DNA from 2 places in the Candidatus Symbiopectobacterium sp. NZEC135 genome. Region 2 is predicted to be linked to the other one. Evidence: predicted binding sites of a transcription regulator. Region 2 holds the regulator's gene; the other holds the start of a gene.
What was found. Region 2 encodes PhoB, which activates phosphate uptake and scavenging genes when phosphate is short. Its sites were predicted from a motif close to CTGTCATAAAACTGNCNNAT; they were not measured.

Region 1: the regulator PhoB is predicted to act here: its motif matches at 2,201-2,220, upstream of rbsK (ribokinase).

Annotation. Positions count from the first base shown of each region.
Region 1 is NZ_JAGFPF010000012.1:22,202-25,628, forward strand. It holds gene J5224_RS09070 (dihydrodipicolinate synthase family protein) at 1-733, opposite strand, end outside; gene rbsK (ribokinase) at 781-1,992, opposite strand; gene glpG (rhomboid family intramembrane serine protease GlpG) at 2,247-3,074, shown strand; gene J5224_RS09085 (DeoR/GlpR family transcriptional regulator) at 3,169-3,427, shown strand, end outside.
Region 2 is NZ_JAGFPF010000005.1:85,816-89,242, forward strand. It holds gene J5224_RS04870 (SbcC/MukB-like Walker B domain-containing protein) at 1-352, opposite strand, end outside; gene sbcD (exonuclease subunit SbcD) at 349-1,572, opposite strand; gene phoB (phosphate response regulator transcription factor PhoB) at 1,844-2,533, shown strand; gene phoR (phosphate regulon sensor histidine kinase PhoR) at 2,600-3,427, shown strand, end outside.

The sequences.
Region 1 (3,427 bases), on a different contig from region 2:
GTGACAGGAAATCGGCCAGTTCGTCTGCCAGCGCCGGGTTTTCCTGATGGTGGTGATAGAGCCACACGTACAGTTCCGGGTGGAAGTTAGTGAATACGCCGCTAAAGCCGCGCGATCCCGCTTTCATCGCCGGGAAGGCAATGGCAGCATTGGCGTTGATGATATTCAGCGGGGTGTCCTGCACCAGCTTGACGCGACGGGTTACGGTATCCAGATCGCAGCTTACGTCTTTCAATACCACGAAACGGCCGGTGTTAGCACAGTAAGTCAGCTCTTCGTCACTCAGCAGGCGGCGATACGGCGCTGGGCACTCATACAGGCCCAGCGGCAGCGATTCCGGCAGCGCATCCAGCAGGCTGTTCAGCGTACTGAAGAAGGTGTCGCTGCCGGTTTTCTGCGGATCGAGGTGGTTAGTCACCAGCACCAGCGCATCGATACCGGTTTGTGCCATGGCAGACAGCTCTTCGATTTGCGCATTGAGGTCGTCACTGATGTGGCCGGAAGCGATCACCGGCACGCGGCCTTTCACATGGTCGACAACGAAACGGGCGACGGCTACGCGTTCTTCCAGCGTCAGGAATTGCATTTCACTGGATTGGCACACGGCAAACAGCGCATCGACTTTGTTTTCCAGATACCAGTCAATCAGGTTGGCCAGGCCGGGATAGTCTACGTCGTTCTGTTCGGTGAACGGTGTAAGCATGACAGGGACGATACCATCGATTTTTTTCATTTTTTATTTCTCCGAATACAGACTGTGCGGGCGCGAGCCCGCAGGCATTAACGTTGTGATAAACGCGCGATAACCTGTTGATGTTCTGGCATGTTTGAAGCACCTTCCCGCTCGACCGCCAGGGAAGCAAAGGCGGAGGCGTAGGTCGCGGCCTGCACCATGCTTTGTCCGTTAGCCAGTGCGGCGGCAAAGGCACCGTTAAAGGCATCTCCTGCGCCGGTGGTATCCACGCCGAGCGCCGGAAAGGCCGGAATGTGTTGGAACTGGTGGCCGTCATACAGCAGCGCACCGCGCGATCCCATGGTAATGATGACGCGCTTGGCACCCATACGTGCGATTTTCAACGCGGCTTCTTTGGTGCTGTCAAAGTCATGAATGTCGATACCCGATAGCAGTGACGCTTCCGTTTCGTTGGGCGTGATCACATCCAGATAATCCAGATAGGGCAGAATCTCACTGGAGTACGGCGCCGGATTGAGAATCACTTTTTTGCCCAGCGCGTGCGCCAGCTTGATAACGTTCAGGGTGGCGGAAAAGTTATTCTCCAACTGCACCAACAGCACGTCTGACGTGGTTAATTCCGGGGCGATAGCCGCGACTTCATCATCGGTGATGGTCTGGTTGGCCCCGGGATAAATAGCGATCATGTTCTCGCCATTTTGCTGCGAGACATAAATGATGGCGTTGCCGGTGGGCTCGGTATCAGATTGATACAGCTTGAACGCGTGAATATCCGATGACGACAAATGGTCGTAGGCAAACTGGCTGAACTGATCGGTGCCTACCTTGGTGACAAAATAGACCTGTGAACCTGCCCGACTGGCGGCCATCGCCTGATTGGCACCTTTGCCGCCGGGGCCGAGGGCGCTGCCCTGCGCCATGATCGATTCGCCACCTTTGGGAAAACGCGCCACTTTGGCGACGATATCGACATTGAACGATCCTAAAATACACACCTTGCCGTTCATCTTGTTTCCTTTCTGTTTGCTGGTTTGATGCCGGGTCTGCTTTTCCAGTCGCTTGAGCAGCACTTCAAAATTTTCACTGCGTGGGGCAATCAACTCAGACTGCAAACTGCGCCGCACAATAGTTGCACCGCCGTAGCAGCGCTGAACCAGATTTAAACGCGCCAACTCGTTCAGGTCGCTGCGGATTGTCTCTTTGCTCACGGCAAATGCGGTGGCCAGATAATCAACACTGGCGCGTTCGTGTTTGGTTAAATAGGCCAGAATTTGATTACGTCTTTCTTCCAGGAACATGGTCACCTCGCTGCTGGATATGAGCCTAAAGGAGCGGCTATGGTTAAAAAGTGACTATTGTCATAGGATAATGGGCAAAACGGAAGCAAACGGAAGTTGGGTGGGGGAGATATATAACGAATTGCCAGCGCCAGCGGTGTTGGTGGCGCGTGCATCAGGGTAAACCGACGGTTTATCAGAACAATATTTCAACCCTCTTAATAAAACGATGTGATATTTTTATGACAAATCAATTTGCTAACGGATAAATTACGATGGCAATTCGCCTAACAGCCTTATCTCAGCCACGCTTGGCACAGGCGTTTGTCGACTATATGCAAACGCAGAATATTCAACTGGAGTTACGCTTCTCTGGGCAGGAAGTGGAACTTTGGCTGGACGATGAGGCGCGGTTGACTGAAGTACAGCAGGCGCTTGAGGTGTTCATTCAGGATCCGATGCATCCGCGTTATCAAGCGGCCAGTTGGCAAGCGGGATCAACCTCTTCGCCCTTGCGCTATGCGCGTTTTTCTTATCTACAGACGTTACAGCAGCGTGCCGGACCACTGACGCTGGGCGTGATGATTACCTGTATTGTCGTTTATTTGTGGATGACGATATTTGGTAACGATCGTGCCATGATGTGGCTCTCTTATCCGGATGCAGGACAACAAGGCCAGCTATGGCGCTGGTTTAGCCATGCCTTCCTGCATTTCTCCTTGCTGCATATTTTGTTTAACCTGATGTGGTGGTGGTATCTCGGCGGACCGGTAGAGAAAATTTTGGGGACGCGCAAGCTACTGACCTTGGCGCTGCTCTCTGCGGTCGCCAGCGGTTGGGTACAATCTTTCTTCAGTGGCATCTATTTCGGTGGTCTGTCTGGTGTGGTGTACGCCTTGATGGGCTACGTCTGGCTATACGGTGAACGCGTGCCGTCGGGCCCGCTGTTCATGCAGCGCGGATTGATGGCCTTTGCATTGTTGTGGTTGATCGCCGGATATTTCGATATTTTAGGTCTACGCATTGCTAATGCCGCGCACGTCGTGGGTCTGGTTATTGGGTTGGTGCTGGCTTTTTGGGATACGCAGCAGAAAAAAGCATGATCGCAACCCGGTAACATTACGGGGTAAGCGTTGCCAGCAGCACAGAGAAGTCTCAACCAGAGGGTTGAGTGGAAATCTGTTTTAGGGGAACAACGTGAGGCAAACACAGCGGCACGACGCCATCATTGAACTGGTGCGTCGGCAGGGATATGTCAGTACCGAAGAGTTGGTAGAACATTTTGCGGTCAGCCCGCAAACGATTCGCCGGGATCTTAACGATCTGGCGGAACAAAACAAGATCCATCGCCACCACGGTGGTGCGGCGTTGCCTTCCAGTTCGGTGAATACGGCTTACCACGATCGCAAGATGATGTGGTCAGATGAAAAAGCACGTATTGCACGTAAAGTCGCCA
Region 2 (3,427 bases):
GCGCCAGTTCAGCTTTCGGCGTTTGCAGATTGCCGTCTGTCGCATCTTTGGCTCGGCGTTGACTCCAGAACGCGCGATAGCCGACGCCTTTGACCTCAAACTCCACTTCAGCCAGACAGTCGGCGGTGTTGCGCGTCATCAGCTCGTTCTGCGTGGCGGAGAGCGCATTTAGCCGCGGCGTCTGGTGATACAGCGCCAGGCAAATGGCATCCAGCAGCGTAGTTTTTCCCGCGCCGGTTGGGCCTGTGATGGCAAACAGACCGTTGCTGGCAAACGGCTCCTGCGTGAAGTCAATCTTCCATTCGCCTTTGAGCGAGTTGAGGTTTTTTAACCGTAGGCTCAGGATTTTCATGCTTGTGGCGCTCCTTCGCTGACGTCTCGGACGATTTCATTGAACAGCGGACGCAGTCGTGCTTGCTGTTCTTGCGCCATGTCAGTCAGCGCCAGTTTGCGTTCGAAAACGTCCTGTGGGGATAATTCGTCCAGCGTTTCTTTCTTTTCGCGGGCAATGGCCTGCAAGCGCTGCTCACGGTTGCGCCGTAACAGCAACACGTCGACGGGCAATGTGTGCGTTAACTGTTGGATACGTTGCTGCATATCGCTAAGGTAGGTATCGGTGGCGATCTCAATGTCCAGCCAGACGCGCTGCCCCGCTTCGGGTTCGGGTAGGCTGTGCAACTGCTGCTCAATGTCCGCCAGATTGCCTTTGATGAGACGCATCGGTTGCGTCACCGGTACGGGCAGTAGCGTTATTTCCGGGGGAACGTCTGGCGTGAAGTCGATCAACGCGACCGATTTCTCACTGCCAAGTTCATCAAAACTCAGGGCAATCGGGGAGCCGCTGTAGCGGATATGCTCACTGTGCCCCACGCGCTGCGGGCGGTGGATATGCCCAAGGGCGATATAATCGGCAGGCGGAAAGGCCTGTACCGGGAAAGCATCGAGCGAGCCGATGTAGATCTCGCGTACCGCTTCCGAAGCGGTAACCCCCACGGTGGTCAGGTGTCCGGTGGCGATAATCGGCAGGGGCAATGCCAGCGTGTCGCGCAAATCGCAGGCGTGCCGGTAGCACTGCGCGTAGTGTTCGCTGATGGCGTCTTGCAAGGCGAGCTGTTTTTCCACGCCGGATTGACCCGCCAGGCTGCGCAGGATGTCGCGTGGGCGCAGAAACGGAATGGCGCACAGCATTGCGCCGGGCGTGCCTTGACGGGTATTGAGTGTGAGGACCTGCTGCGTGACATCTTCGGCGGCGTTGGCGATAACACGGGTATTGAGGCACGCCAGCAGATCCCGCGATTCATTCAGGGTTGCTACCGCATCGTGGTTTCCTGCCAGTAATACCAATTGGCATCCGGTGGTGCGCAATGCCACCACAAACCGGTTGAGCATTTCGCGCGCATAGCTCGGCGGTGAACCGTTATCAAAGATGTCACCGGCCACAATCAGCGCATCGACTTGATGTTCGGTTATCTGCACGATAAGCCAGTCGAGAAACGCTTGATGCTCCGGTGCGCGGCTTTTAGTATAAAAATATTGGCCCAGATGCCAGTCTGCGGTGTGAATGATACGCATGGCGTTTCCTGTTAGACGTGCTATCTACTTGTAGGGCGATTATACGCAGTGAGGGCGGCGACTGTCGTTACCGCCGCGAACATTTTGGAAACAGCTGTTAAATCGGGTGTTACCTTCAGTTTGGGTTTTCATAAATCTGTCATAAAACTGACGCATACTGCTTTCGCCCACAGAAGATAAGCCGCTCAGGCACCTTATAGGTAACGTGGGCAATCGTGAGATTTCGTTATTGTTGACGCGTTTCATACGCTGACTAACGGCAGGATGAACAATGGCAAGACGCATACTGGTCGTAGAAGATGAAGCGCCGATTCGTGAAATGGTGTGCTTCGTATTAGAGCAAAACGGCTATCAATCCGTTGAAGCGGAAGATTATGACAGCGCTGTGACGCGTTTGTCCGAACCCTATCCGGATCTGGTACTGCTGGACTGGATGTTGCCAGGTGGCTCGGGATTGCAGTTTATCAAGCACATGAAGCGCGAAGCGCTAACGCGGGATATTCCCGTCATGATGTTGACGGCGCGCGGCGAAGAGGAAGATCGCGTGCGTGGGCTTGAGGTGGGGGCAGATGATTATATCACCAAGCCGTTTTCGCCCAAAGAGCTGGTAGCGCGCATCAAGGCAGTGATGCGCCGTATTTCACCCATGGCGGTGGAAGAGGTCATTGAAATGCGGGGGTTGAGTCTGGACCCAACGTCGCATCGCGTTACCACCGAACAACACGCGCTGGAGATGGGGCCGACCGAATTCAAGCTGCTGCATTTCTTTATGACACACGCTGAGCGTGTATACAGCCGCGAGCAGTTGCTCAATAACGTTTGGGGAACTAACGTTTATGTTGAGGATCGTACTGTGGACGTGCATATTCGTCGCTTGCGCAAAGCGCTGGAAACCAGCGGACACGATAAAATGGTGCAAACGGTCCGGGGAACGGGGTACCGTTTTTCTACGCGTTATTGATGCGCGCGTGAGCCATAGCGTGCGCGACATCGTGGCTGAATACCGCCAAAGCGGAGAATTTTTAACGTGTTAGAACGTCTTTCGTGGAAAAAGCTGGCATTGGAGCTGGCTTTTTTTTGCTTGCCAGCCCTGCTGTTGGGTCTGATTTTCGGCTACCTGCCCTGGTTTATGCTGGCGGCGGTGCTGGTGGTGCTTGGCTGGAATTATTACAACCAGCTTAAACTCTCCTACTGGCTGTGGGTCGATCGCAGCATGACGCCACCGCCCGGGCGCTGGAGCTGGGAGCCGCTGTTTTACGGGCTGTATCAAATGCAGTTGCGCAATCGGCGGCGGCGGCGCGAACTGGCCTTGCTGATCAAACGTTTTCGCAGCGGGGCCGAGTCGTTGCCTGATGGTGTGGTGATCACCACCGAAGAGGGCACCATTATCTGGTGCAACGGCCTGTCGCAGCATTTACTTAGCCTGCGTTGGCCGGAAGATAACGGCCAGAATATCCTCAACTTGCTGCGCTATCCCGAGTTCACCCAATACATGCGCCAGCAGGATTTCACCCGCGCCCTGACCCTGCAACTGATCAATTCACACCATGTCGAATTCCGTGTTATGCCGTACTCGGAAGGGCAATTATTGATGGTGGTGCGTGACATTACCCAGATGCATCAGTTGGAGGGGGCTCGGCGTAATTTCTTCGCCAACGTCAGCCATGAATTACGCACGCCACTCACCGTGCTGCAAGGTTACCTGGAGATGATGCAGGACGATTCACTGGACGGTGCCTTACGCAGCAAAGCGCTCTCTACCATGCAGGAACAGACGCGGCGCATGGATGGGTTGGTGAAACAGCTGCTCACGTTATCGAAAATCGAAGCAGCAGCACCGATCAATCTGGCGGAA